Regions from separate parts of the Mesorhizobium sp. BR1-1-4 genome, predicted to be linked through region 2. Evidence: predicted binding sites of a transcription regulator. Region 2 holds the regulator's gene; each other region holds the start of a gene.

Region 1 (10,028 bases), on a different contig from region 2:
TTCGCTGTTGCCGTCGAGCGCATAGACGTCGTCGCGGAACTGGACGACGCCGGGTCCTGTCGACCAGGCCGAGAGATAGAGGAAATGCACCGGCACCGGGTTGGTGACCTGGATCGGCGTGTTCTGGCCGGTCTTGATGGCCGCCTCGAAATGCTGGCGATCCCAGCCGGGCGTGTCGCGAAGGATCCAGGTGACGAGATCGCGCACGTTCTGGACACGCACGCAGCCCGAGGAATCGAAGCGCATCATCTTGCCGAACAGGCTCTGCTGCGGCGTGTCGTGCATGTAGACGCCGTCCGGGCTCGGGAAATTGATCTTGACCGACGCCATGGCGTTTTCCGAACCGGGATCCTGGCGGAAACGGTACTTGGCGGCATCGTCCGTCGACCAGTCCACATTCATCGGATCGACTTCGCTGCCATCGGGCGCGAACAGGCGGATATGGCTGTTCTTGAGATAATCGGGATCCTTCCGCATCAACGGAATGATGTCCTTGCGCACAATCGAGACCGGGGCGTTCCAGTACGGATTGACGATGATCTCGTTGATCTTGGAATTGACGATCGGCGTCTGGCGATCGATCTTGCCGACGATCGCGGTGTGGCGAAGCACGACGCGGTCGTTCTCGACCGCTTCGATCTGCGCCGCCGGAATGTCGACCAACACGTAACGGCTGCCCAGCGTGCCGGCCTTTTCCTTCAGCCGCTGCAGATTGGTCTGCAACTGGCCGAGCCGGATCTGCGCCGAAACGTTCATCGCGGCGTAGGTGTATTTGCCCATCGAACCGTCAGCCGGCAGGCCGTGGCGCAACTGGAAGCGCTTGACCGCCGAATCGACATAAGAATCGAAAGCCGTCGAAATGCCGGCGCTCTGCGACAGGTCGCCCGCAACCATCAGGCGCTTGCGCAGCGGCACCACATCCGGATCGTCGACGCCGAGTTGCAGTTTCTTGGTCGCGGGAACGTCCGTCCAACCGCCCTGCCCGACAATGTTCTGATACTGCGCGACCGCCTGCTCGGTGAAGGCCACAGTCTGGGGACTGAAGATGGGCAGCGTCGAGGCCACCTTGCCGCCTTCGCTGGCGCGGGCATCGAACTGATCGTCCCAGTTGCCGCGGGCCGAGGATTTCAGGATATCCCCGATCACATCCTGCGCATTCGCACGCCCAGCCACCACGGCGGCGGCGAGCGCGGAGGCTCCGGAAAGGAAAAAGCGGCGGCTGGTTCTCATGGACGTTCCAGACATTCTTGTAGCGGTTCGATCACTTGCTGCGTCGACCATCGCGCGATCTCGCCCGCACTCTAAAATCGGCAATCTTAACAATTAGCCAACCATGGTCCGTATCACATTGGCGACCAAGGCAAGGGGCGCGACACGGTTGCGGGTGGACGCATGGTCTTCACCACAGCATCACTGCCGCTCTCGGTTCCATTGGAATATGGCGGCAACGTGGCCTTGGCCCGTAATTTGCTTTGGCCGAACGCGCGAAAAGAAAAGACCGGTGCTTTTCGGCACCGGCCCTGACTGAAGGTCGCTGTTTCGGCCACGCTTCTGCGGCGGGGCTCCGTTTCCTGGATGCTCTTACATCCGGTAGGCAATCGTGTCGTTCCAGAAGCGGTCGAGGCGCTGCAAAGCGCGGTTCATCTGCTTGAACTCGTCGGTGTTGATGCCGCCGACCTGTTCGATCGAGCCGACATGGCGCTCATAAAGACCGGCAACCACGTCTGCCACTTCATTGCCTTTCGGCGTCAGCGAGACGCGGACCGAACGGCGGTCGATGCGCGAGCGCTGGTGGTTGATGAAGCCGAGATCGACCAGCTTCTTCAGATTGTAGGAAACGTTCGAGCCGAGATAATAGCCACGCGAGCGCAGTTCGCCGGCGGTCAGCTCGGAATTCCCGATGTTGAAGAGCAGCAGCGCCTGGATGGCGTTGATGTCGGAGCGGCCGTTGCGGTCGAATTCGTCCTTGATGACATCAAGCAGACGGCGGTGCAGGCGCTCGACCAGCTGCAGCGATTCCATGTACAGGGAACGGATAGCCTCGCGGCGATCGTCGGAAACGTTGGCGGTCTTCGCCGCCGGACGCGAATTGATCATTGTCTTTGCCTCTCGTTTGTCGCCTTGGTGATTTTTTGTTTTTCACCTTGATCGCGACACTATCGAATACTCATAAAATTCGACTTAAACGCTAGGGCTAACAAGAGCTTACCGGTAAGAGGTTTCGCAAGACGCTTAACGAACGGTCACCCGAGCAAGGATGATTAACCTAAAGATTTAGGCAATGATCGCCGCGCCGGATTCAGGCGGTCGCCAGGTCGTCAACGCGTACAAGGGCTTGCAGCATGTCGCGGCGAATAGGATTCGCCCGACCTGCCGCAGGCTTCTGATTTTATGCATGTCGTTGTCCCGGAACCGAGGACACTTCGGGGCGACATACATTAGTGCCGTGCCGGTCGTTTCTGCAGGTATATGACGACGCGAAAGACGATATAGAGCAGCGCCACGCAGGCATGCGAGACGATAATCAGCAGACGATGGCCGAAAAGCTCGGGAAAGCCGGCATACATGACCGTCTCCGTGACCGCGCAGATGAACCAGATCACCGGACCCCAGGACGCCAGCATCCACAACCCCGCCGCAGCGAAGGGAAAGAACACGGCGAGCATCACCGCCGCCACCTGCCAATGCACCGGCATAAGGTCGAACCGCCACAGCGAGCCCGGATAGAAGCCGATCAGCTTGATCCAGTAGAGGATGCCGAACAGCAGGCAGTAGCCCGCGATGACGCGCTGGAACCAGGCGAAGATCACCTCGACCGTCGAGGGCTGCAGGATGACGCGTCTCGATGTCACTTCGCTCACAACTCGAGCTCCCGATCGCCGAGCGGGGCAAAATAGGCCTCGACATCCGCCTCGCTAACCGCATCGATCGCTGCCGGCCGCCATTGCGGCTTCGAGCCCTTGTCGATGATGGCGGCGCGGATGCCTTCGTAGAAATCGTGGCCGGCCAGCATCCGGTTCAGGATGCGGAACTCCATCCTCATGCAGTCGTCCATCGACAATGTCTGCCCGGCGCTGATCTGTCGCCAGGCGACGCGAAGGCTGGTCGGCGAGCGCGTGCGGATCGTTGCCAGCGTCCCGGTGGCGAATTCGTCATTGCCCGCGCGGTCCAGGCTGTCGATCAGATCCGGCAGCGACGGTTGGGCGAAATGGCGGGAGATCGCCTCCAGGATCGGCCTGTCGGTCTCCCGCTTGGCCGGAACAAAGAAACCGCGCAGCACCGATTCCGGATCGCCCGTCAGCGCCAGCCGATCGAGGAAGCTTGCCTGGTCTTCAGCCTTGATGGTGTGGGTGGCCAGCCCCGACCACAGCGCATCGCCATAACGAATGCGGTTCCCGGTCAGCGCCAGGTACATGCCGAAGGAACCGCCAAGGTCGGGCAGCAGATGACTGGCGCCGACATCCGGGAAAAAGCCGATGCCGACCTCCGGCATGGCGAACTGGGCATTCTCGGTCATCACCCGGTGCGAACCGTGGAAGGAAATGCCGACCCCGCCGCCCATCACGATACCGTCGATGAGCGCCACATAGGGCTTCTTGAAACGCGCGATGTAGGCGTTGAGGCGATACTCGTCGGCGAAAAATTCGACCGGTGGGTTTCCAGCCCGGCCGGCTTCGTAGATGTGCAGGATGTCGCCCCCGGCCGAAAACGCCCTGCCCTCGGCCTTGACCATGACGACATCCACACCCTCGTCGCGCTCCCAAGACCGCAGGGCCTTGCCCAGCGCCTTGATCATGCGATGGGTGACGGCGTTGAGCGCCTGCGGCCGCGTCAGCGTGACGACCCCGGCCCTGCCCAACCTTTCGAAGCGAATTTCGTCGCCTCCACCAAAATCCATCGCCAGAGAATCCTTGTTCCCGCGCCTGCGGGACTGAAGTGCTAAAGGCGGCACATGGGTGCGTCAATGGCTGCAGCCTGGCCGCCTCGATCTTGGCGGCTAGCGGTCGCCGATGCTAGACATTGGTGGCCGGTACGACAGGCCGAGAGCAGGATAGTTAGCCATGCCGCAATTTTTGCGCTTTGCCTTTGTTCTGAGTTGCCTGCCGTTTTTGTGGGCAACCAATGTCCCCGCAGGGGCAGCCGACCTTGGCGACCTTTACCACTCGCAGACCATTGTCACCGGCCAGGGTGAAGAAAATCGTCAGCTCGGCTTCAGGACCTGCCTCGACAAGGTGCTCGTCCGTGTTTCGGGCGATCAGCGGCTGCTTGCCAGACGCGAAATGGACGCGCTGCGCGACAAGGCCGGCAGCTTTGTCGACTCGTTCCGCTACCATGACCGGATGGAGGGCATTCCGATCCATGACGAGCAAGGGACGCATGACCGGCCGCATGATCTCACCTGCTTCTACAAACCTGACGTGATCGACAGGCTGCTGGCGTCGCTCGGCAGCAGGCCCTGGCTTGGCGATCGACCGACACTCACCGTCTTCCTCACGACCGAACAAGGCGCGCGGCATTTCATGCTGAGCGCCGAGGAAGGACGTGGCGAGACGATGCGCGAATCCTTCGTCAATGCCACCGGTCCGATGCTGATGCATGTCGCGTTTCCGAAAGCCGCGCAACTTGCCGACTTTGGTGAAGGAGCGCTACGCGCGACGGACATGGCAAGGCTGGATCGGGTGGCCAAACAAGCCGGAGGCGACCGAGCGCTCGCCGGCAGCATCGTATGGAGCGACGAGGAACTGGGGTGGATCGCCGATTGGCGACTGGCCGATCACGGCAAGACCTATCGTTGGCAGGTGCGCGGTGTCAGCTTCGACGAGGCGTTCCGCGTGGCAATCGGAGGCGCGGCACAGATCCTTTCGGGCAACGGGCAGCCCTGAACCAACAGGCGTGGTGGACAGCGCTACAGGGAGCTTTCGGCACTGGCACAAACGTGTCGCATTGGTCAGCACCAAGGGCTCGTGGTAAAAGCCACCGATCCGGAGTTTTGGCCATGAACAAATTCACCCCAGCAAAAGCTGCCGGCGCGCGCAGCGTCGATGACGTCACCGGCAGCCGCCGCCTGCGCCGCATGCGCAAGGCCGACTGGTCGCGCCGGCTCGTGCAGGAGAACAGGCTTTCGGTCGACGACCTGATCTGGCCGATCTTCGTCGTCGAGGGCAGGAATGTCCGAGAGCCGATTGCCGCCATGCCCGGCGTCTTCCGGCTTTCGGTCGACCTTGCCGTCAAGGAGGCCGAACGGGCGGCCAAGCTCGGCATCCCGGCCCTTGCCACCTTCCCCAACGTCGATCTCGGCCTGCGCGACCAGACGGGTTCCCACATCCTCGACCCTGAAAACATCATCAACCGCGTCACACGCGCCATCAAAGACGCGGTACCCGAGATCGGCATCATCACAGACGCCGCACTCGACCCGTTCACGAGCCATGGCCATGACGGCATCCTGCGCGATGGCATCATCGTCAATGACGAGACCGTCGAACAGGTCGCGGCGGCGGCCGTCATCCAGGCGGCGGCCGGCGCCGACATCATCGCGCCGTCCGACATGATGGACGGCCGCATCGGCGCCATCCGCGACGCGCTCGACGCCAACGGTTTCCAGGACGTGGCGATCATGTCCTACGCCACCAAATTCGCGTCGGCCTTCTACGGCCCCTATCGCGAGGCGGTCGGCACCGCCGGTCTGCTCAAGGGCGACAAGAAGACCTATTACATCGACCACGCCAATTCGGACGAGGCGGTGCGCGAGGCCGAACAGGACCTCGCCGAGGGCGCAGACATGCTGATGGTGAAGCCCGGCCTGCCCTATCTCGACATCATCCGCCGGCTGAAGGACGAATTCCAGATGCCGACCTTCGCCTACCAGGTCTCGGGCGAATATTCGATGATCAAGGCGGCTGATTCCAATGGCTGGATCGATGGTGAGAAGGCGATGCTGGAGTCGTTGCTCGCCTTCAAGCGCGCCGGCTGCGACGGCATCCTGACCTATTTCGCGCCCGAAGTGGCTGTGATGCTGAAGGGGTAGCCCGACTTCCCGGGCAAGGCACTTCAGTAGATGTCACCACTCTTTCGACTGGTCGGCGGTTCTATCGAAAACCCGCTGACAAAAACCGGCAGCTGCAGCTATGATGGAAGCACGGCCGGAGGCGGCCGGCAGCCCGCACCTCGGCCCAAGAGGTATGGCGAACGCCTCCCGATGATGCTTCCTGACCCGTTTCACCCGTCGGGCGAAGGCGTCGGCAACGCGGGCACTGACGAAGGCTTCGCCGTGACCCGAGGAAACGGACATGCTTGCCTATCGCGACGCCAAGACGATGGCGAAAGCCATGCGGGAGGCGCTTGCCGCCCGCGACCTGACGATCAGCCACAGCGAGGCCCTTGAGATCGTCGCGCGCCAGTTTGGACTGGCGAGCTGGAATATCCTGTCGGCAAAAATCGAAGCGCCGCCAGCCGGCCAGGGCAAGATCGTGTTTGAACGGACGGCGCCGATCGTGCGCATCTTCGACGTTGCCAAGGCGCACGAATTCTACCTCGGCTTCCTCGGCTTCACCGTGGACTGGGAGCACCGCTATGGGGAAAATTTCCCTCTCTACACCCAAGTCTCGCGCGACAACCTTGTCCTGCACCTGTCCGAACATGCGGGCGACGCGACGCCGGGCGGCAACATGGTCGTCTATATCAAGGGCATCCGCGACTTCCAGAAAGAGCTTGCCGGCAAGGACTACCGCTACATGAAGCCCGGCCTGGAGCATGAAGACGGCCGGCTGACGGTCGAGGTCATAGACCCGTTCAGCAATCACATCCGCTTCATGGAACTGACGGGCCAATGAGGCGGTGGCCGTAGCCTGCCGCAAGATTCGGACACACCTTTTCCGACTCGGAAATACCGCTTGCAATTCAAAATCAGTTTGCTAGAAGGAAACCACTTGCAAAATACAATCGGTTCTCAAGGAGGAGGTCCTCATGTCCAAACTTCGCGTCAACGCTTTCAGCCTGTCGCTTGACGGCTATGGCGCCGGTCCCGATCAGAGCCTTGAAAATCCGCTCGGTGTCGGCGGACCGGCCCTGCACAAATGGGCTTTCAGCACTCGCACCTTCCGCAAGATGTTTGGCCAGGAAGGCGGCGAGACAGGCGTTGACGAAGACTTTGCGGCGCGCAGCTTCGAGAATGTCGGCGCCTGGATCCTCGGCCGCAACATGTTCGGGCCGATCCGGGGCGAGTGGCCTGACGACAGCTGGAAGGGCTGGTGGGGCGACAATCCGCCCTATCACGTCCCGACCTTCGTGCTGACGCATTACAAGCGCGATCCCATCGTGATGGAAGGCGGCACGACTTTTTATTTCGTAACCGACGGCATCCATTCGGCTCTCGAACAGGCCAAAGCCGCCGCGTCAGGCAAGGATGTGCGGGTCGGCGGCGGCATCTCCACCATCCGGCAGTATCTGCAGGAAAAGCTGATCGACGACATGCACGTGGCGATCTCGCCGGTGCTGCTTGGCAGAGGCGAGAACCTTTTTGCGGGCCTCGACATGCTGAATCTTGGCTACCAGTGCAGCGAACAGGTTGCGACGGCACTGGCCACGCACGTCGTCATCAAACGGGCGTAAGGTGGAGAAACCCTCGACGAAAGCCCATTTCGCCCCGTCACTATACGGGGAGAAATGTCCGGCAGGACAATGAGGGGCGGCGCTAGCGCTAGAAGATTGCGCTGTCGAGCATGTCCGATGGCAATGTGTCAGCAGAAGAAGATAGCGCGCGCGGGGGTTTATCCGGGCTCAATTGTCAAAGCCAGCGCCGCCCCTCATCCGCCTGCCCGGCACCTTCTCCCCGTATAGTGACGGGGAGAAGGACAAAACTCTCGCTCAATACTTCTCCGGCACGTAAAGCTCGCGCGGCAGCACCTGGCGCTCGTATTCCGGGTTGAAGACGCGCTCCGGCAGCGTGATCTCCTCGTGCGGCACCTCTTCATACGGCAGCTGCTTGAGCAGATGGTCGATGCAGTTCAGCCGCGCGCGCTTCTTGTCGTTACCCTCGACGATGAACCAGGGCGCCTCGGGAATGTTGGTGCGGGCGAAGGTCTCCTCCTTGGCCTTGGTGTAGTGTTCCCAGCGCACCCGCGACTGCAGGTCCATCGGCGACAGCTTCCACTGTTTCATCGGGTCGTGGATCCGCATCAGGAAGCGCATTTGCTGTTCCTCGTCGGTGATCGAGAACCAATATTTGACCACGGTGATGCCCGAGCGCACCAGCATGCGCTCGAACTCCGGCACGTCATGGAAGAACTCCTCGACCTGCTCGGGGCTGGCAAAACCCATTACCCTTTCGACGCCGGAGCGGTTGTACCAGGAGCGGTCGAGCAAAACGATCTCGCCGCCTGCCGGCAAATGCGGGACATAGCGCTGGAAATACCATTGCGACTTCTCGCGTTCGGTCGGAGCCGGAAGCGCCACGACGCGGCAGATACGCGGATTGAGCCGCTGTGTGATGCGCTTGATGACGCCGCCCTTGCCAGCGGAGTCGCGGCCCTCGAATATCACCACCAGTTTCTTCTTGTGGTAGGCGACCCAGGATTGCAGCTTGATCAATTCGGACTGGAGGCTGATCAGGTCGCGAAAATACTGCATGCGATCGATCGAAGGCGGATGCGAGTTCTTGTAGATCTTGGCGATCTCCATCGAGAGGGCCGGCTCCGACATTTCGAGCTCATAGTCCTCGTCGAGCGTGTCGGCGAGCTCGGCTTCAAGCCAGTCCTTGGCAGGGGAATTCTGTTTCAGCTCGGTCATATCAACTGCTCCGCTTGCAAGCCCTGTCGGTTACCACTGGGCGCTCCAAATTGCTGGCCGGCGGCCGGGAATGGAAACACCTGAGCCGACTTCAATATAGGCCGGCGGTGACGGTTTTATTGCAGCACAGGCGCAATTGCCGACGTTGCAAATTCCGCGATGTCTGATCGATCGACCGTCGTCGCATGGCGACAAGCCGGCCGAATTGTCCTACAAATGCGCGGTCGCCTTCCAGGCCTGCCTTGCCGGCACGCCTCTTCAACAAAATCGTGAGGATCTGACATGGAATACCGCACCCTTGGCCGTTCCGGCCTGAAGGTTTCGACACTGACGCTTGGCACCATGACATTCGGCGGCGCCGGGCCCTTCGCCGCGGTCGGCAACAGCGATCTCGCCGAAGCCAAGCGGATGATCGATATGTGCATCGATGCCGGCATCAACCTCATCGACACCGCCAATGTCTATTCCAACGGCCTCTCCGAAGAGATCATAGGCGAAGCTCTCGGCGGCAAGCGCAAGAACGATGTGCTGATCGCGTCCAAGGCGCGGATGCGGATCGGCAAGGGCCCGAACGACGAGGGCCTGTCGCGCCATCATCTGATCCGTGAATGCGAGAGCAGCCTGAAGCGCTTGAAGACCGATGTCATCGACATCTATTTCGTCCACCAATGGGACGGCCTCACTCCGCTCGAGGAGACCGTTGCCGCGCTCGACAGTTTGGTCAGCCAGGGCAAGGTGCGCTACATCGGCTGCTCCAACTATTCCGGCTGGCAGGTGATGAAGGCGCTTTCCATCAGCGACAGCCGTCACCAGCAACGCTTCGTCACCCAGCAGATCCACTATACGCTGGAAGCGCGCGAGGCCGAGTACGAGCTCTTGCCGATCTCGGTCGACCAAGGGCTGGGCGTTTTGGTCTGGAGCCCGCTCGCCGGCGGCCTGCTGTCGGGCAAATACCGCCGCGACAGCCCGACCGCTCGCCAGCTTGCCGGCTGGTCCGAGCCGCCGATCCGCGACGAGGACCGGCTGTGGCGGATTGTCGATGTGCTGGTCGAGATCGGCAAGGATCGTGGCGTCTCGGCGGCGCAGGTGGCGCTCGCCTGGCTGCTCGGACGCCCTGCCGTCTCCTCGCTGGTGATCGGTGCCCGCAATGACGTTCAGCTCAAGGACAACCTTGCGGCGGCGGCCCTGAAGCTCGGCACCGAAGAACGCCAGCGCCTCGACGCGGTCAGCCGGCCGGCTCT
Region 2 (10,028 bases):
CCACGAAGCCTTGCCAGCCATTCGAGGTTCACGCGACGCCACCGTCAGACGGTTCGCGTTGACCGATTCGATCTTCCATGGGCTGACCCGCGCCGCCGCCATTCTCGTGCTGGTGCTGCTCGGCGGCGTCGCCATCTCGCTGTTCGCCGGTTCCTGGCAGGCACTGTCGACCTTCGGCTTCTCCTTTCTGACCACCGAGAGCTGGAATCCCGTCACCGAGAAATTCGGCGCCCTGGCGCCGATCTATGGCACCATCATCACTTCGGCCATCGCCATCCTGATCGCTGTGCCGCTCGGCATCGGCATCGCCATTTTTCTTACCGAGCTTTGCCCGCGTCCGCTTCGGCGCCCGATCGGCATGGCGGTGGAACTGCTGGCCGGCATTCCTTCGATCATCTACGGCATCTGGGGCCTGTTCGTGCTGGCACCGTTCCTGCAGACGACAGTGCAACCTTTCATCATCAACGTGTTCCACGGCATTCCCGGCCTTAACAGCCTGTTTGCCGGGCCTCCTTATGGCATCGGCCTGCTGACCTCGGCGATGATCCTGGCCATCATGATCCTGCCTTTCATCACCTCGATCACCAAGGATGTGTTCGATACGGTGCCGCCGGTGCTGAAGGAGTCCGCCTACGGCATTGGCTGCACGACCTGGGAGGTAACACGCCGGGTCGTCGTCCCCTACACCCGCATCGGCATCATGGGCGGCGTCATGCTTGCGCTCGGCCGTGCACTCGGTGAAACCATGGCGGTCACCTTCGTCATCGGCAACGCCCACCGGATCAGCGCCTCGCTGTTCGCGCCGGCAACGACGATCTCGGCAACCATCGCCAACGAATTCACCGAAGCCGTCGGCGATCTCTACACTTCCTCGTTGGTGGCGCTCGGCCTGATCCTGTTCGTCATCACCTTCCTCATCCTTGCCATCGCCCGCTACATGCTGATGCGCATCGATGCCCGTACCGGAGTCTGACCGATGTCGACAGCCGCATCGCTTCACCAGAGCCGCAAGCGCAAGAACGGCGTGATGATGACGCTCTGCGTCGTCGCCGCCGGCATCGGCCTTGCCTGGCTGGCGCTGATCCTCGGCGCGCTGCTCTATAAGGGCCTGTCGGGCGTTTCGCTCTCAGTGTTCACGGAAATGACCCCGCCGCCCGGTGATGCCGGTGGCCTGCTCAACGCCATCTACGGCAGCATCGTGATGACTATTATCGGCATCGTCGTCGGCACGCCGATCGGCGTGCTGGCCGGCACCTACATGGCCGAATATGGCCGCTTTTCGAAGCTCACCACCGTGGTGCGCTTTATCAACGACATCCTGCTGTCGGCGCCCTCAATCATCATCGGCCTGTTCGTCTACGAATTGATGGTACGGCCGATGGGGCATTTCTCGGCCATCGCCGGTGCCGTGGCACTGGCCATCCTGGTCATTCCCGTCGTGGTGCGTACCACCGAGGACATGCTCAACCTTGTGCCGAACGCTTTGCGCGAGGCCGGCACGGCGATTGGCGCGCCGCGCTGGGTGGTGATCCGTTCGGTGGCCTACCGCGCGGCGATGTCCGGCATCGTCACCGGCATATTGTTGGCCATTGCCCGCATTTCCGGCGAGACGGCGCCGCTACTCTTCACAGCGCTCAACAACCAGTTCTGGTCGAGCAATCTCAATGCGCCGATGGCCAGCCTGCCGGTGACCATCTTCCAGTTCGCTCTCAGCCCTTACGAGGAGTGGCAGCAACTGGCGTGGACCGGCGCACTCATAATCACATTGACGGTTCTCGCGCTCAGCATCTTTGCGCGCAGCCTGACCGGACGCAGAGAGGACAAATGAGCCAGATGTTGTCTCCAGACATGACGATTGCGACAGAGGCAGCCGCCAAGGCGAAGATCGAGGTCAAGAACCTCAATTTCTACTACGGCCAGTCGAAGGCGCTGAAAGACATCACCTTGTCGCTGCCCGAGCGCAGCGTGACGGCCTTCATCGGACCGTCGGGTTGCGGAAAGTCGACGCTGCTGCGCGTCTTCAACCGCATCTACGAGCTCTACCCCAAGCAGACCGCCGAGGGTCAGGTGCTGCTCGACGGCCAGAACGTTCTCGACCGCTCGCAGGACCTCAACCTGTTGCGCACCAAGATCGGCATGGTGTTCCAGAAGCCGACGCCGTTCCCGATGTCGATCTATGAGAACATCGCCTTCGGCGTCCGCCTCTACGAGAAGATCGGCAAGGCCGAGATGGACGGCCGTGTCGAGCAGGCGTTGAAACGCGCCGCGCTGTGGAACGAAGTCAAGGACAAGCTCAACGCCAGCGGCCTCAGCCTGTCGGGCGGCCAGCAGCAGCGGCTTTGCATCGCCCGCACCGTGGCGGTCAAGCCGGAGGTCATCCTGCTCGACGAGCCGGCCTCGGCGCTCGACCCATTGTCGACCGCCAAGATCGAGGAATTGATCGACGAGTTGCAGGCCGACTACACGATCGTCATCGTCACCCACAACATGCAGCAGGCCGCGCGCGTCTCGAAGCAGACGGCTTTCATGTATCTGGGCGAGCTGGTCGAATTCGACAAGACCGAGAAGATCTTCACGTCGCCTCGCGAGAAGCGCACGCAGGACTACATCACCGGCCGCTTCGGCTGATCTCACGCATACGAGGACCAGGATCATGGCCGAACACACAGTCGCAGCCTTCGACGAGGATCTCGGACAGATCAGCAAGCTGATCAGCGACATGGGCGATCTCGCCGGCACGATGGTCGGCGGCGCCACCAAGGCGCTGCTGAATTCCGACAACGCGCTGGCACAGCGCGTCGTCTCCGACGACGCCATCATGGACGCGCGCCAGCGCGAACTCGATGATCGCGCCATCACCCTGATCGCCAAGCGCCAGCCGATGGCCGACGATCTGCGTCATGTCGTCGGCTCGATCCGCATGGCGGGCGATCTCGAACGCATCGGCGACCTTGCCAAGAACATCGCCAAGCGCGTCGGCTCGGTCGGCCTCACCGCCACGCCGCGCGACTTGTCGCATTCCATCGACTCCATGGCGCAGCTGGTGCTGATCCAGGTGCAGGGCGTCGTCGAGGAATATGCGGCCGGCGATGCCGCCGCCCTCGCCAAGCTCAGGAATGACGACGAACGCATCGACGTCAAATACACTTCGGTCTTCCGCGAACTCCTGACTTACATGATGGAGGATCCCCGCAACATCACGGCTTGCACGCATCTTTTGTTCTGCGCCAAGAATCTCGAACGCATCGGCGACCATGTGACCAACATCGCCGAGAATGCGTATTATGTGCTGACCGGCACGCAACTGCCCGCCAACCGTCCGAAGCAGGACGAGACGGCGATGTCGGTGCCGGCGGCTTGACGGCAGGGATGATCGATCGATGATCGCGCCACGCATCATGGTGGTGGAGGACGAGGAGCCGCTAGGCGTGCTCCTCCGCTACAACCTGGAGTCCGAGGGTTACCAGGTCGAGGTGGTGACACGCGGCGACGAAGCCGAGATACGCCTCCAGGAAAACGTGCCCGACCTGCTGGTGCTCGACTGGATGGTGCCGGCGGTTTCCGGCATCGAACTCTGTCGGCGCCTGCGCATGCGGCCCGAGACGGAGCGATTGCCGATCATCATGCTGACGGCGCGCGGCGAGGAGAGCGATCGCGTGCGCGGCCTCTCGACCGGCGCCGACGACTATCTGGTCAAGCCGTTCTCGACGCCGGAATTCATGGCCCGGGTCAAGGCGCTGCTGCGCCGCGCCAAACCGGAAGTGCTGTCCAGCGTGCTCAAGGTCGGCGACATCGTGCTCGACCGCGAATCGCACCGGGTCTATCGCAAGAAGAGCGAGATCCGGCTCGGACCGACCGAGTTCAGGCTGCTCGAATTCATGATGCGCCATCCTGGCCGCGTGTTCTCGCGCAGCCAGTTGCTCGACAATGTCTGGGGCGAGACGATCTACATCGACGAGCGCACCGTGGATGTGCATGTCGGGCGCCTTCGCAAGGCGGTCAACAATGGCCGCATGCCCGATGTGATACGCACCATCCGTGGCGCAGGCTACGCGATTCGCGAGGACTGAGATCAGGCCACGTTCTTGCCGGATCTCACCTGCACACCCGGCGCGAAGATCTCCTGGTCGACGAAGGTGAGCGCGCGCATGGCGCAGCCCTCGCGGATCAGCGGCAATTCGTTCGGCTCTGTATCGAAGGAAATCGACGTCGAATGCTGGCCGCCGGCGGTCTGGGCGATGGCCTCGCGCAAGGCCGGCTCGATCAGATCGAAGGCGGCGGCGCTGACGCCGACCATCGCAACGGGCGCCGGATCGATCAGCGCGAACAAGCTGCCAAGGCCATAGCCCAGCGCCTCGCCGGCCTTGCGATAGGCCTCGCGCTCCGGTCCGTCTCTTTCGCGCGCCGTGGCCGCCAATGCGCGCATGTCGGCGTCGCTGACGTCGACCGGTTTGGCGTCCTCACCCATCTGTCCTGCATTACGCCAGATGGCATAGTTGCCGGCATAGGCCTCGACGCAGCCGCGCCGCCCGCAGCGGCAGAGCGCGCCGCCCGGGCGATGGATCATGTGGCCGAACTCGCCGCCGGAGGAATGGGTGCCGGTGAACAGCTCGCCCTTCAGCACCAGGCCCATGCCGATGCCGTGCGAGAGCAGGATGGCGATGAAGTCGTCGCGGTAGCGCTCGGGGTCGCGCCAGCGCAGCGCCACAGCCATCATGTTGCAGTCGTTCTCCATGGTGGCGGGGATGCCGAATTCGGCTTCGAGTATATCGGCGAAGGCAATGTCCGTCTGCGGCGTGATCGGCGACCACAGCATGGCGCGCGCCTCGGTGTCTGTGATGCCCTGGATCGCCAGCGCGATGCGGGCAATGCTGGCGACATCGAGGTCGGGATCCTCGAGGCGGCGCCGGACGATGGCCACGCATTCGCCGATCAGCGCCTCGCGCGACATGGTCAGCGTGTCCAGCCGGCGCTGCTCCTCCGATATCACCTGGCCGGCGTAGTCGATGACGGCGACGGAGAGGAAATTCAGCGACAGCACCACGGTCATGACCGCCGCGGCCTCGGGGTTGAGACAAAGGCCCACCTGCGGCCGGCCGCGTTTCAGTGAGCCGGCCTCGTTCGGCTTGCCTTCGCTCAGGATACCTTCGCCGATCAGGTCGGCTGATATCGCCGATATGGTCGAGTGGCTGAGGGCGGTAGTAGCGGCGATCTCGGTGCGCGAGGGCTGGCCACCCCGGCGCACGGCTCCAATCACCATTGCGCGGTTGCGCCGGCGCAGATCGTCGTGGCGGATTCCGACCGACATCATTCCCTCCCCGTCGCCGTGGTTCTTGACGCCCCCTCGAACACCTCCGGCAACGGGTCGAATACTGGCAGAAGCGGCTGGGGCTGTCATTTATTTATTGCGGGGCTCGAAAAAAGGCTTCTGGCACCTCAAAATGCGTCAGAATCAATGTTGACAGTGCTCAGGCGATGGACCAGTGTTTTTTCGAGGCTCGAAAAAATAGGGCCTTTGTGCCGGCCTTAGGGCCAGTTTGGTCGCGCCACACGCGGGCGCAGGGAGGATATCATGAAGAGATTCACAGTCGCCATTCTGGCGGGTGTCGCCATGTCGCTGACGCTGGCGTCGGTCGCGCAGGCGAAGGGCAAGGTCATCGGCGTGTCGTGGTCCAACTTCCAGGAGGAGCGCTGGAAGACCGACGAGGCGGCCATGAAGAAGGCGATCGAGGCCGCGGGCGACAAGTACATTTCCGCCGATGCGCAGTCCAATCCCGGCAAGCAGCTGACCGATGTCGAGAGCCTGATTTCGCAGGGTGCCAATTCGCTGATCATCCTGGCGCAGGACGCGTCGGCCATCGGCCCGGCGGTACAGAAGGCGCTCGACGAGGGCATTCCGGTCGTCGGCTATGACCGGCTGATCGAGAACAAGGACGTCTTCTACCTGACCTTCGACAACAAGGAAGTCGGCCGCATGCAGGCCCGCGAAGTGTTCAAGGTGAAGCCTGAGGGCAATTACGTCTTCATCAAGGGCTCGGGCGCCGATCCGAATGCCGACTTCCTGTTCTCGGGCTCGATGGAAGTGCTGAAAGCGGCCATAGACAGCGGCAAGATCAAGAATGTCGGCGAAGCCTATACAGACGGCTGGCTGCCCGCCAACGCCCAGAAGAACATGGAACAGTTCCTCACCGCCAACGACAATAAGGTCGACGCCGTGGTCGCCGCCAATGACGGCACCGCCGGCGGCGTCGTCGCGGCGCTGACGGCGCAGGGGCTCGCCGGCACCGTGCCGGTCTCCGGCCAGGACGGCGACCACGCCGCGCTCAACCGCATCGCGCTCGGCACCCAGACCGTATCCGTGTGGAAGGACGCGCGCGAACTCGGCAAGAACGCCGCCGAGATCGCCTCGCAACTCGCCGACGGCAAGAAGATGACCGACATCGCCGGCGTGAAGGACTTCACGACGCCTGGCGGCAACACCGTAAAGTCGCTGTTCTTGACCCCGGTGGCCATCACCAAGGACAATCTCAACCTCGTCATCGACGCCGGCTGGATCAAGAAGGACGAAGTCTGCACGGGCGTTGCCGCGGGCAGCGTCGCGGCCTGCAACTGAGCTTGATCGCCTGAAAAATCGGAAACGCCGCGGCGTGGAACGGTCAGTGTTCTGAACACTGGCCGTTCCAATTTCCTTGTCTTCGCAATTCCGGACAAAAACCCTTACGCACTTTTCCTGGAATTGCTTCCAAGCCGCGGCGTTTTCCCGACAAGATTTGTGTTTCCGCCGCTGGCGGCTAACTTCTGGGCTCTGGTCCGGCTCCGCGTCAGACGGCAAGCCGCTGGGAGGACATCATGACCGACACGACCTCAACCTCGCAGGCCGATACGGCGCGTGCGTCGGAACTCGGCGCGGTCGCGCGTTTCCTGAAGGCGACCGAGATCGATACCCGCATGCTCGGCATGATCGGCGCGCTGCTGCTGATCTGGGTCGCGCTGCATGTGATTTCGAGCCTGCGTCTTGGTGTCAATCCGCTCGATTTCGACAGCCGCACGTTCCTCACGCCACGCAATCTGTGGAACCTGTCGGTGCAGACGTCCGCGGTCGCCATCATGGCCTGCGGCATGGTGCTGGTCATCGTCATGCGCAACATCGACCTGTCCGTCGGTTCCGCCGAGGGCTTGATCGGCATGGTCATGGGCTTTGCGCAGGTACATTTCCTGGTTCGGTTCGTAGGACTTGAACTCGGCAACCCATGGATCTGGGTCCTGGCACTGGTGATCGGTCTGGCGCTCGGGCTTTTGATCGGCGCCTTCCAGGGCTTCGTCATCGCCTATCTCGAAGTGCCGGCCTTCATCGTCACGCTGGGTGGCCTGCTGGTCTGGCGCGGCGCCGCCTGGTGGGTCACGTCAGGCCAGACGGTGGCACCGCTCGACGCCACGTTCCAGCTTATGGGCGGCGGACCGGCCGGATCGATCGGCGCCACCTGGAGCTGGGTCGTCGGCATCGTCGCCTGCCTGGCCGTCGTGTTCGCGCTGTTCAACGGGCGGGTCCAGCGCAAGCGCTTCCGCTTCCCCCTGCGGCCGATCTGGGCCGAGACGCTGCTCGGCGTCGTCACCTGCGCCGTCATCATGGGCGCGGTCTGGCTAGCCAACTCCTATCCATGGCCGATCGGGATCGTGAACCGGTACGCGGCCGCCAACAACATCACCGTGCCGGAGGGCGGGCTGTTCATCGCCCACGGCATCGCCATACCGGTGCTGATGGCGGTCGCCGTCGGTCTGGTCATGACCTTCATCACCAACCGCACCCGTTTCGGCCGTTATGTCTTTGCTATCGGCGGCAATCCGGAAGCGGCCAATCTCGCCGGCATCAACACGCGCTGGATCACCATGAAGGTGTTCATGATCATGGGCGTGCTGGCCACGATCGCCGCCGCCATTTCGTCGGCCCGGCAGAACTCGTCCACCAATGTGCTGGGAACATTGGATGAGCTGCTGGTCATTGCCGCGGCCGTCATCGGCGGCACCTCGCTTGCCGGCGGCTCGGGAACCATCATCGGCGCCATGCTCGGTGCATTGCTGATGCAGTCGCTGCAGTCGGGCATGGTGCTGCTCGGTGTCGATTCGCCGTTGCAGAGCATCGTCGTCGGCGCCGTGCTGGTCATCGCCGTCTGGCTCGACACCGTCTATCGCAAGCGGGTTTAGGGATACGACCATGGCTGACAAAACCGCTCCCGTAAGGGCCCTCACAACTGCGCCCACTGGCACGCCGCTGGTCGACATGCGCAACATCTCGATCGCCTTCGGCGGCATCCGCGCCGTCGACGACGCCTCGATCGATCTTTTCCCCGGCGAGGTCGTGGCACTGCTCGGCCACAACGGCGCCGGCAAGTCGACGCTGATCAAGATCCTGTCCGGCGCCTACAAACGCGATGCGGGCCAGATCTTCGTCAATGGCGAGGAGGCAGCGATTTCCAACCCGCGCGACGCCAAGAAATACGGTATCGAGACGATCTACCAGACGCTGGCGCTGGCCGACAATGTCGATGCCGCCGCCAACCTGTTCCTCGGCCGCGAACTGATGACCGCCTGGGGCACGCTCGACGACGTCGCCATGGAGGCCGAGGCGCGCAAGGTGATGGGGCGGCTCAATCCCCGCTTCCAGCGCTTCAAGGAGCCGGTGATCAAGCTGTCAGGCGGTCAGCGGCAATCGGTGGCGATCGCCCGCGCGATCCTGTTCAATGCCCGCATCCTGATCATGGACGAGCCGACGGCGGCACTTGGGCCCCAGGAAACCGCCCAGGTCGGCGAGTTGGTCAGGCAGCTCAAATCCGATGGCATCGGCATCTTCCTGATCAGCCACGACATCCACGACGTGTTCGAGCTGGCCGACCGTGTCTGCGTGATGAAGAATGGCCAGGTGGTCGGTACCGCCCGCACGACTGACGTCACGCAGGACGAGGTGCTTGGGATGATCATCCTGGGCAAATGTCCTCCAGGTGCCATACCGGGGCCGGGCGCGCTGAAGATCGCCGCCTGAGGCCGGTCAGGCCGCTTCGGGCACGCCCCGTTGCCGGTCACGTGATATGCCAGTGATCACGATGGTGTGGCCTGACCATTGTGTTGGCCCGGCGACTTGCCCATAAAAGGTCCTGTTTTGCTCATGGACCGCATCATCCGTTGAAGAAGCTTTTTCCAATCGTCGCGTTCATTGCCGTTGCACTGATCAGCATGACCATGGCGGGGTTCGCTTATTTCGCGACGCAGGAAGCCGCCCGCATCAAGTTCGAAGGGGCGGCCGATGACGCCCTCAACCGGATCGAGAGCCGCATCGACCTGCACCTGTCGCTGCTGCGCTCGACACAGGCCCTGTTCGACGCACGCAACGGCGATATTTCCCAGAACGAGTTCAAGGCATTCTTCAAGGCGCTGGATGTCGACAACAATTTCGCCGGCCTGCGAGGCATCGGCTTCCTGCGGCTGGTCAGGACGGGCGACGAGGCAGCGGTGGAACGCGACACCCTCCACGATTTCGGCGCCAGTCATCCGGTCTATCCGGATACGACGCAGGCCTGGCGCACGCCGATCGCGCTTTTCGAGCCGCTCGATCCGTCCAACCAGACCATCATCGGCTATGACATGTTCAGCGAGCCGGTGCGGCGTGCGGCGATCGAAAAAGCCATGGCCGATGACCAGCAGCATGCGAGCGGGCTGGTGCAACTCGGCCAGGGCACGGGCGTGGCGCAGACTTTCACGGGCTTCCTGGTCTATGTGCGGCTCAATGTGGAAACCGCACCGGAGGTCATCAACGCATCGCGGTCCTCGACCGCCGGCTTTCTCTATGCGGCCTTTCGGGCCCGGGACCTGTTCCAGATCGCGCTCAGCCGTGCGCCGCTGCTGCCGGTCAACACCGAGATCTATGATGGAGCGGTGAACGGCGACAACCTGTTGTTCCGCTCGGAGACGCCACCGGCCTCATCCCTGGGAGACCGGCTGCTGGTCACCCGCAAGATGACCGTGGCGGGACGCCC
Region 3 (10,028 bases), on a different contig from region 2:
GCACAGCGGCCATGTTCGGGACATGCTCATCGCTTCGTGAACGCCGCGAATGCATCCTTGTGGTCGGGGTGCCAGCGCGACAGGGCAGGGCGGTTTTCGATGATGTCGCCGATCGCCCAGGCCATGCGCTTTTCGTCCATGGGTCGCGCCGTCTCATTGTCGGGACACAGGATATAGAAGTCGCCCCCGACCAGCGATTCCAGCATGAAATCGATCACCTGTTCGCCCGTCCACGCTCCAGCCGGCTTTTCGGTCGCGCCCTCGGTCAGGCCGGTATAGGTGAAGCCGGGGATGAGCAGATGCGCCGACAGGCGGGCGCCGGGCTCATTGCGCAGCGCATGCGCCAGGCCCTCGGTAAAGGTCTTCAGGCCAGCCTTGGAAACGTTGTAGGCGAGGTTGCCGGGCGGTGTGGTGATGCCTTGTTTGGAGCCGGTGTTGACGATCAGGCCCGGCTTGGCCGACGCCAGCATGCGTGGCGCGAAAGCTTCGACGCCGTGCACGACGCCCCAGAAATTGATGTCGAGCAGCCGCTTCCAGCCATCGCGGTTTTCCCAGGGCTTTCCGGGGTTGTCGCCGACGCCGGCATTGTTCATCAGCAGCGAGACCTCGCCGAAGGCGCCGAATGCCCGGTCGGCGAGACGGTCGACCTCACCGGTCTTCGAAACGTCCGATGCGACGGCAAGCACGGCGTCGTCCCCGGCAATCGCGGAGACGGCCCGCGCGGCATCGTCGAGGCGCGGCCCGCCAATGTCGGCCAGCACGACCTTCATGCCCATCAGCGCCAGCCGTTTGGCCGCGGCAAGGCCGATGCCGCTGGCGGCGCCGGTGATGACGGCGGTGTTGCCCTGGCCAAGTGCTGGCAGGGCGGTCTGGATCTCAGTGTCGGCGATCATCGGCGATGCTTCCTTTTTGATGGCGCCGAACTTAGCGCCAGAACGGGCTTGCGCAAGCCTCCGTCGGGACTTGTCGGTTGACCAGTCCGGTCGTGGCTGCGCATGCTGCGACGCCAAAAAGGAGATTTCCGATTGACGGATTGGGTTGCAATTCTGAAGGAACAGACCGCCACCGGCGACCGGATGGGGCGCGAGGTGCCGCAGATGCTGGCCAACCCCGATATCAGCGAAGCCCAGGTGAAGACTCTGTTTTCGGCGCTCGAGCAACAGGCCGAGTTCGTCGAGAAACTGCGCATGGCGCTGGAAAAGTTCGGCCATGATTTCTCGATCATCAAGGCGGCGGAGCGGCTGGAAGAGCGCTATGCCGATCTGGCCGCTTCCGTGGCGGAAAAGCTGAAGGCGATGCGCGGTTAGGCAATTCCACGAAACGTGTGAAGCGGTTTGCCCTGCCGGATTGCGTCAGGCAGATGGCTGTTTTTCGATCACCCGCGCAAAGCGCGTGTCCGGCACCAGCCAGATCAGGGCGACGGCGACATAGAGCGCCACGCCGATCCACCGGTCGAGGAAGGTCAGCCCAACGGCCGCTATGTAGACGGCGAGCGAAATCCTTCCCTTGCGATCGCGGCCGATTGCCTTGGCGAATGCGGTGTCCGGCCCATGCAGCCGATGCAGCGCAATGACCAGGATGCTGTAGGCGGTCGCACACATTACAAGGTCAAAACCATAGACCGCGACCGGAACCGCGGCGAAATGGTTCTCGCCCATGAAGGCGGTCGTCACCGGCATCAGGGACAACCAGAACAGCAGATGCAGGTTCGCCCACAGCACGCGGCCGTCGACACGCTGCACGGTATGGAACATGTTGTGCAGATTGTTCCAGTAGATGCCGACATTGATGAACGAAAGCACGTAGCACAGGAAGACCGGCCACTGCGGCAGCAGCGCCGAAAAATCCTCGCCTTCCGGTACCTTCAAGTCCAGCACCATGATGGTGATGATGATCGCCACCACGCCGTCGGTGAATGCCTCGACCCTGCCCTTGCCCATGATCACCACCTCGGTCCGCGACGAATTGCCGAAAGATAGTAAATCGTTAGCGGATGTTGGCATGCCGATAAACGGCGTACGCAAAATTCCTCAACTATATCAGGGGAAACTTCCACCCGGATCGGTGATCGTGGTGATTGGCCTTGGTAACTTGTTGACTTTTCCCTGCCCAGCCTCTCCCCTTGCGATGCAGTCCCGGCCGAAGCAGTCGAACGGCCGGCGCTCGATGGAGGGACTGATGAGATTTCGATTTCTGCTTGCGATAGCGACCATTCTGGCCGCCGTCTTCGGGACGTCCGCCGCGGCCTTCGCCTACGGCGCCCACACCACGACGAGCCTCAACGTGCGTACCGGACCTGGCGCGGGATACGCCAAGGTCGGGACGTTGCCGGCCGGTCTCAGGGTCGACGTGACCGGCTGTCAGCCGGGCTGGTGCAGGATCCATGGCGGCGGTGTCAGCGGCTGGGCCAGTTCCGGCTATCTCTCGCGGGCCCAAGTCGTGCATCCGCCGGTTATCATCGTGCGCCCGCCGCATCGGCCGCCGCACTGGCATCATCGGCCCCATCACCGTCCTCCCCACCACCGCCCGCCGCACAAGCCGCGTCCCGGCAAGTGCAAGATCGCACCTGGTTTCTCCTGCAAGTAGGCCCGGCTTTTTCTGCAAACAGGACTGATTACGTCTAACGGTAAAGGGTGCCGTGATGGATCGGGGCCGCTGGCCCCGATCCACGTTTTTACGATCATCGGCTTGCCTGGCCGGGCAATGCCCACCGTGGTGTCAGGAGCCTGGCCGTCCACCGGAACGTCGGCGGTGAGGACGCGTTAACGTCGCGACCCCTGAACCTGGTGAGGAGGTTGGCCATGGCCTTTCGCGATCTGGCGCAAACTCACAACGAAGCCGGCAGCGACGTCCTCGCGATTCCGACCGTCGCGGCGATGATCGCGGTGCTGTTTGCCGGCAGCACGGTGCTGACGCCTCTCTATATCGTCTACAAGCAGCAATTCGGCTTTTCGCAGATCACCTTGACGCTGATCTACGCGGTCTATGTCGTCGGCAATCTCGGCGCCCTGCTGGTGTTCGGCAGCGTTTCGGATGTCGTCGGGCGCCGGCCGGCGGCGCTTGCAGCCATGATCGTCGCCTTCATCAGCGCGGTTGTGTTCCTGTTTGCCGGCAATGTCGCGTCGCTCGAGGTTGCGCGGATCCTGAGCGGACTTGGCATCGGCGTGGGCGCTGGGACGGGAACCGCGTGGATCGCCGAGCTTCTTCCAGAGGCCGGCAGGTCGCGCGCCAGCGTCATCGCCACCAGCACCAACTTTCTCGGCCTCGGTTTCGGGGCGCTTGTTTCGGGGCTGCTGGCCCAATACGAGCCGTGGCCATTGCGTCTGGTCTTCATTGTCTACCTGGCGACGCTCGCGGTGGTGACGATCATGGTCTGGCGCACGCGCGAAACGGTGACGAAGCCAAGCGGCCTTGGCAAGGTCTCCATGCGGCCGCGGCTTTCCGTGCCGGCGCAGATCCGCTCGCGCTTCGTGGCGCCGGCGGTGACCGGGTTTGGCGCGATGGCGCTGGTCGGCTTCTATGCGGCGGTGGCGCCGAGCATCCTGGCGCAGCAACTGCATGAGGCCAACCACGCCGTGGCCGGTGCGCTGTTTTTCGAACTGGCGATGGTCGCGGCAATCAGCATCGTGGCGCTGGCGCGGATGGGGAGCAGCAAGGCGATGCTGGCCGCGCTGGCCTTGATGATCCCAAGCACCATGCTTGTGGTGGCGGCGCAGATGCTGGCCTCGATGGCGATGATGATCGCGGCGACGGCCTGCTGCGGCGTGGCGGCAGCGCTCGGCTATCGCGGCGGCCTGCAAGTGGTGAACGAGATCGCGCCGCGGGATCGCCGCGCCGAGGTCGTGTCCAGTTTCTTCGTCTGCTGCTTTGTCGGCAACGCCTTGCCTGTCATCGGCATCGGCGTCGTGTCGACTTATGCCAGTGCTGTCGTCGCGAGCCTGGCCTTCGCGGCCATGATCATCGCGTTCGCGCTGGTGGCGCTCGCCTTCGGGCTCGGACAGAGGCGCTGAGACCGCCGCTCCAGCCCGGCAAAACACGCCGGCAAGGCACCTCGGCAAGGCGGCCCGGCATCAGCCGTTCGGCGTTTCAGGCGCCATGTTCGCGCGCTGGCGCGGCACGCCAAGCCCGGTGTCGGGCGGTTCGCCGGCAGCCGGCCTGTTCTCGATCATGTGCAAGCTGCGCCAGCCGCCGAAGCGGTAATAGATCGCGGCCAGGATCAGAGAGGTGATCGAACCGGCCGGAAAACTCCACCACAGCGCTTCCTCGCCGATCACGCCGCGCATGTAATAGGCAAAGCCGGTGCGCACGACGAGCACCGAGATGACCAGGATGATCAGGGGCGGCATCACGGCACCCGTGGCGCGCACCGTGGCGAACAGCACGATGGTGATGCCGAACAGGATGAACGACCAGGACGCGACCGTGTTGATATGGGCGGCGATATCGATCGCCGCGCTGTCGCTGCTCAGGAACAGGCTCAGGATCGAACGGTCGAAGACCCATAGCAGCGCGACGAGGGCGCCGGTCAGGACAAGGTTGAAACCGACTCCGGAGGCGGCGATGCGGCCGATCCGGTCCCAGTGGCCGGCGCCGACATTCTGCGCCGCCATGGAAGAGACCGCGGCGCCAATGGCGAGCGCTGGCATCTGGATGTAGGTCCAGAGCTGCGCGGCGATGCCGTAGGCGGCGGCGACCTGCGACCCATAGGAGTTGACGATGCCCATCACCGTCAGGGCGGCCGCCGAGATGACGATCATCTGCAGGCCCATCGGCACGCCCTTGAAGACGACGATGCGCAGCAGCGCCGGATCCGGGCGCAGCAGGACGAGATTGGCGCCGGCCAGCCGCAACGGATGCTTGCGCGCGTAGAGCACGACGAGGATGGCGACGACGCTCACGGTCTGGCCGATCAGCGTCGAGGTGGCGGAACCGGCGATGCCGAGTTCAGGAAACGGGCCGATGCCGCGGATGAGCAGGGGATTGAGCACGATGTCGAGCACGACCGCCAGCGCCATGAAGATGAAGGGGGTGCGTGAATCGCCCGCACCGCGCAGCACGGTCATGACGAAGGACAGAAGGTTCATCATCGGCACGGCGACGAAGATGATGCGCAGGTAGGAGCGTGCGAGCGGCAAGGCGTCGGCCGGCGTGCCGAGCGCGCCCAGGATGGCATCGACCCAGATCCAGCCGCAGACCGCGAACACCACCGAAACGAGGAAGAAGAAGGTGGCGCTGGTGCCGACGATGCGGCGCGCCTCGGGCAGGTCGCGGGCGCCGACCGACTGCGCCACCAGGATTGTGGCCGCCATGCCGATGCCGAACACCGTGCCGAGGATCAGGAACAGGACGAGGTTGGCGTTGGACGTCGCGGTCAGCGCCGACTCGCCGAGGAAGCGGCCCACCCAGACGGCGTTGACCGAGCCGTTCAGCGATTGCAGCACGTTGGAGCCGAGCACCGGCAAGGCGAAGAGCAGCAGCGTGCGCGGGATCGGGCCGCTGGTCAGGTCGCCGGTACGCCGGCGTGCGGGCATTTTTTCGTCCATGGCGGCCAACCTGGCAAATGTGACTCTGGCCCGCGACGATACCGCAGGCCGGACCGAGATGCACCCTGCGCCGAGGCGCAGTGACCGTCGATCGGTCAGGCTCGCCGGAACGGAATTCGATCGGCAAGAACGCGTCGTCCGGCTGCGTGCGCTTATGAACCAGGACATCATCGACCTCCCGCTCAGGTCTTCGTGCGGCCCAACCTGTCGGCAGCCGGCAAGATCATCGCCGTGTCGAGCAGGACGGCCGAGCCGATCGATGCCGGCGTGCCGAAGGACGCGGAATTCCTGAAGTAGGCCTTCACGACCTGCACAGGCGGACGCGCCAGGCGCGCCCGCTTGAGCAGTGATCGTTACTTCTTGCCGAGACCTGGCAGCGTGACCTGATAGACCAGGAACATGGTGTCGACGTCGGCGCCGTCGTCGGCCTTGTAAGGCGCGCCGACCTGGAAGCCGTCCTGGGCGAGGAAGTCATTGTCGTTGCCGACGAACAGGAAATAGTCGTCGGGCAGCTTGGGATCGAGGACGCTGGCCAACGACATCGCTTCCCACTTCTCCGAAAGCTCGTTGTGGTCCTTCGCGCCGCCATTGTGCAGGCCGAAGTGGCCAAGCGCGGTGGCGTCGTTGATGTCGATGAACGGCGTCAGCTTGGCCGGCGTCACCGAGGGATCAAGCACGCCCTTGGGCGCGACCGGCTTGTCGGCCGCATCGAAGGCGCCGCCCGCGATGTCGGTCGCGTCGGAGACGTCGACGATGTTGATCTCGCGGTAGAGCGAAGCGTCACCCTTCTTCAGGCCCTGGCCGTTGCCGCTGTCGCGCGCCAGCATCAGGAAGGATGTGTCCGAAAGCGCCACGATCTCGCTCTGCGCGGCGATTTTGGTCTTGCCCTTGGCATCCTTGAACACCGGCAGCGGCACGACATATTCATGCGCGAGCTTCAGATGGGCGAGGTCGGAGGCATCATAGACCAGCGCCCGCGTGTTCTGCCGTGTCGAGGGTGAATCGCCGCCATCCTGCCGGGGCGCCGACTGCAGCACGGCGATCAGGAACTTGCCGTCCGGCGTCATCGCCATGCCTTCGAGGCCCTGGTTGTTCTGGCGCCCGGTTTCGGGATCCTTCGGATCAGGGTCGGCGGCGCCCGGGCCGGGATTGTCGGAGGAGAAGTTCGGCGCTCCCTTGCGCATCGGCACGAGAGCCGCAGGCGGCTGGGTCGCCGACATCAGGCGGCCTTGCGCGGAGAACCTGTAGATGTTGGGGCCGTACTCGTCGGAGATGAACATCGAGCCGTCCGGCAGCCGCACGATGGCTTCATTGTCGAGCGCGAGCTTGCCATTGGTGGCGACGGGCAGCATGGGCATGTCGCCGGCCGCGGCGCGTACGTCCGACAGCGGATCGAGGCCGGTGGCATCGGCGCCCTTGTCGTCTGTGAGAAGCATGGTGTCGGCAAGCGTCGCCTTGACGCCCGTCTGCTCCTGGCCGGCGGCGGGAGCAGCGCCCGGCGCGACAGGCGTGAACTCGATGGCGATGGTGTTGAGGCGCGGCCGGTAGTCGGTGGTGCCGGCGACATTGTAGCCACGGTCGGGCAAGAGCCAGAGCGATCCCTTGTAGGTGCCGGCATCATGCGTCCAGCCCGAAATGTCGATCGCCATGCCCGAGCCCGAGCCGAAGGTCTCGCCGAACTTGTCGCGCTGGTCGGCCGGGATGCGGCCGACGCCGACGAGGCCCTTGTTGATGTAGGCCACGCCATCGGCAAGCGCCGGGGTGAGGGCGGTGAACAAGGCCAGCGCGACGCCGAGCGAGGCGGTTCGGTGCAGGTGTTTCATGGACAATCCTCTTTGTGACGAAGCACGCCGGAGCGGCCGAAGGAAAAATGAAAAAGAGGTGCCGCATCGATGATGCCGCGCGTGCCTCCCCGAAAGCGATCTAAGGCGTCAACATGATGCTTGCGTGACAGTGGGCGACACGGGTCAGCCGGTATCTCCATGTGCTGATAAAAAACGCTGGAGAGCGGGAATTGGTGACCTCCCATGGAGCGTGCTTGGCGTACTAGACACTTATGTCTAGTACGGATATGATGCCGGCTTCGAACTGACCGGGAGGGGAAGCTTCGAAGCCGCACTATCGCGCAGTGGTCATCGGGGGTGGCGTTGTCGGCGCCTCGGGCGGATTTGGCTACACGATCGGCAAGAGCGTCGCGCTGGCGTTGGTGGACGACGATTTCGCCGGGGAGGGGATGGCGCTTTGCGTGCACATTGTCGGCGTCGAACGGACGGCGCGGGTCATCACGGCTTCGCCCTACGGTCCCCAGGGCAGGGCGATGCGGCAATGAGGAGGAGTTTCTGATGGTCGATGACGCTGCACGGGATACGAGGCGCGAACGCCGGCGGGGACGCATGGGCGAGGCAGGCAGCGAATCAAGCCGTAAGCCCAATTACCGGTCGCTGAAGAACCCATTCCTGCCGCAGCCGATCTTTTCCGACGACCAGGTGGCGTCGATCCACGGCACGGCGCTGCGCGTGCTGGAAGAATTGGGCATCAAGGTGCTGCTGCCCGAGGCGCGCGAGGTGCTCGCCCGCGCCGGCGCCCTGGTCGACCCCGACACCGACATGGTGCGCATCGGTCGCGACATGGTGGCGGCAGCCTTAGCCTCGGCGCCGCGATCGATCCACGCTTATGCCGGCGCGCGCTCTCGGGACCTGTCGCTCGAACTGGGCTCGATGACGTTCCTGGCCGGCTCCGGCGCGCCCAATGTCACCGATCTCGAGCGCGGCCGGCGGCCCGGGACGCTGGTCGCCTTCGAGGAGTTGATCAAGTTGGTGCAGCATTTCGACGTCTTGCACATGCTGGGGCCATGCATCGAACCGCAGGACATCGACAATCGTTTCCGCCACTATGCCGTCAACCGGGCGCAGCTGACCCTGTCGGACAAATTTCCGTTCGTGTTCGCGCGCGGCACGCCGCAGGTCGATGACAGTTTCGAGATGATCAGGCTGGCGCGCGGGCTGTCCGAGGACGAATTCCGCTCGGGCGCGCATTGCTACACCGTCATCAACACCAACTCGCCGCGCCAGCTCGACATTCCGATGGCGCAAGGCATCATCGATTTCGCCAAGGCGGGCCAGGTCCTTATCATCACGCCGTTCTGCCTGGCGGGTGCGATGGCGCCGATCACCGTGGCCGGCGCGCTGACCTTGCAGCATGCCGAAGCGCTGGCCGGGCTGACGCTGGCGCAGATCGTGCGGCCGGGCGCGCCGGTGGTCTACGGTTCCTTCTCCTCCAATGTCGACATGAAATCGGGCGCACCGGCCTTCGGCACGCCGGAGCACGTCAAAGCCACGCTGGGCGCAGGCCAGCTGGCGCGCTTCACCGGTCTGCCCTGGCGCTCGGGCGGCGGCAGCGCGGCCAACATTTCGGACGCGCAGGCCGCGCACGAGACGCAGTTCGCGCTGTGGGGCTCGGTGCTGTCGGGCGCCACCGTCTGCATCCACGCGGCCGGCTGGCTGGAAGGGGGCTTGAGCGTTTCCCTGGAAAAGCTGGTCACCGACATCGAGGCGCTGCAGACGCTCGCGGAACTTTGTGCGGCGACCCCCGGCGACGACGACGCAATAGGCTTCGAGGCGATCGCCGAAGTGCAGCCGGGCGGCCACTTCTTCTCGGCCGGCCACACCATGGCGCGCTACCGCACCGCCTTCTACGAGCCGCTGGTGGCCGACTGGTCGAATTTCGGCAACTGGACGCAAAGCGGCTCGAAGACCGCCACCGAACGCGCCACCGGCATCTGGAAGCGCACCCTTGCCGATTTTGAGCCGCCGGCCGCGGCGGCCGCCACGTCAGGCGTGCTCGACGCGTTCATCGCGCGGCGCACGGAAGAGGGGGGCGCGGCGCCGGTGTCGTGAGATAGTTCGCGGATCCATCATCCCGAATTGTGGCCGTGATCCCGGAACCCGGGGCGCGTCACGCGCATTCATGGATGCGGGCCAATGCCTGGCTCCATCCGTGAGCCGTTGAGGGAGGACGACATGGGTTTCGACCAGTACCACGAACCGCCGGAAGAACTGTCGCAGGAAGTGCGGACCTTTGCCCGCATGATCACCTCGCTGATCGAGGAGGCGGAAGCGATCAGCTGGTACGAACAGCGCATGTCGGTCGAGAAGAACCCGCAGGCCAAGGCGATCATGAAGAACGCGCAGAGCGAGGAGTTCAAGCATTTCGGCATGGACCTCGAATTCCTGCTGCGCCAGAAGACGGACTGGCGCGTGGAACTGAAGGAAATCCTGTTTACGACAGAGGATATCGTGAAGGCCGGGGAGCGGGGCGAGAAGAAGGTGGATTGAATGGCGTCGCCCGCACTTTGATAGACTCATTTAGTGGCCGATCGCCAGCGTCGGTTATCTCTTGCAGCCGCTAAGGCTCGGCATATTTATGCAAATAATCGACCTTTGGCTGATATATAGACTGGTATAAGGTACCTTAGTGCGCCACTCT

What was found. Region 2 encodes PhoB, which activates phosphate uptake and scavenging genes when phosphate is short. Its sites were predicted from a motif close to TGTCATNNANCTGTCAT; they were not measured.
Region 1: a site for PhoB is predicted at 8,895-8,911, ahead of ppk2 (polyphosphate kinase 2). Genes of this name have one in related genera too.
Region 3: a site for PhoB is predicted at 7,480-7,496, ahead of LB571_RS12555 (esterase-like activity of phytase family protein). Genes of this name have one in related genera too.

Annotation. Positions count from the first base shown of each region.
Region 1 is NZ_JAIUIB010000004.1:286,228-296,255, reverse strand. It holds gene LB571_RS10595 (murein L,D-transpeptidase) at 1-1,230, opposite strand, end outside; gene ldtR (transcriptional regulator LdtR) at 1,582-2,097, opposite strand; gene LB571_RS10585 (DUF6163 family protein) at 2,439-2,861, opposite strand; gene LB571_RS10580 (enoyl-CoA hydratase/isomerase family protein) at 2,858-3,898, opposite strand; gene LB571_RS10575 (DUF2066 domain-containing protein) at 4,062-4,883, shown strand; gene hemB (porphobilinogen synthase) at 4,997-6,028, shown strand; gene LB571_RS10565 (glyoxalase superfamily protein) at 6,291-6,833, shown strand; gene LB571_RS10560 (dihydrofolate reductase family protein) at 6,967-7,611, shown strand; gene ppk2 (polyphosphate kinase 2) at 7,867-8,787, opposite strand; gene LB571_RS10550 (aldo/keto reductase) at 9,070-10,028, shown strand, end outside.
Region 2 is NZ_JAIUIB010000001.1:67,665-77,692, reverse strand. It holds gene pstC (phosphate ABC transporter permease subunit PstC) at 1-973, shown strand, start outside; gene pstA (phosphate ABC transporter permease PstA) at 977-1,828, shown strand; gene pstB (phosphate ABC transporter ATP-binding protein PstB) at 1,825-2,628, shown strand; gene phoU (phosphate signaling complex protein PhoU) at 2,654-3,361, shown strand; gene phoB (phosphate regulon transcriptional regulator PhoB) at 3,381-4,070, shown strand; gene LB571_RS00350 (ROK family protein) at 4,073-5,308, opposite strand; gene xylF (D-xylose ABC transporter substrate-binding protein) at 5,573-6,613, shown strand; gene LB571_RS00340 (sugar ABC transporter permease) at 6,850-8,202, shown strand; gene LB571_RS00335 (ATP-binding cassette domain-containing protein) at 8,213-9,037, shown strand; gene LB571_RS00330 (CHASE domain-containing protein) at 9,178-10,028, shown strand, end outside.
Region 3 is NZ_JAIUIB010000005.1:165,384-175,411, forward strand. It holds gene LB571_RS12525 (SDR family NAD(P)-dependent oxidoreductase) at 27-893, opposite strand; gene LB571_RS12530 (hypothetical protein) at 1,026-1,307, shown strand; gene LB571_RS12535 (TMEM175 family protein) at 1,353-1,940, opposite strand; gene LB571_RS12540 (SH3 domain-containing protein) at 2,179-2,586, shown strand; gene LB571_RS12545 (MFS transporter) at 2,802-4,010, shown strand; gene LB571_RS12550 (MATE family efflux transporter) at 4,071-5,543, opposite strand; gene LB571_RS12555 (esterase-like activity of phytase family protein) at 5,897-7,366, opposite strand; gene LB571_RS12560 (glycine cleavage T C-terminal barrel domain-containing protein) at 7,672-7,872, shown strand; gene LB571_RS12565 (trimethylamine methyltransferase family protein) at 7,886-9,439, shown strand; gene LB571_RS12570 (hypothetical protein) at 9,563-9,877, shown strand.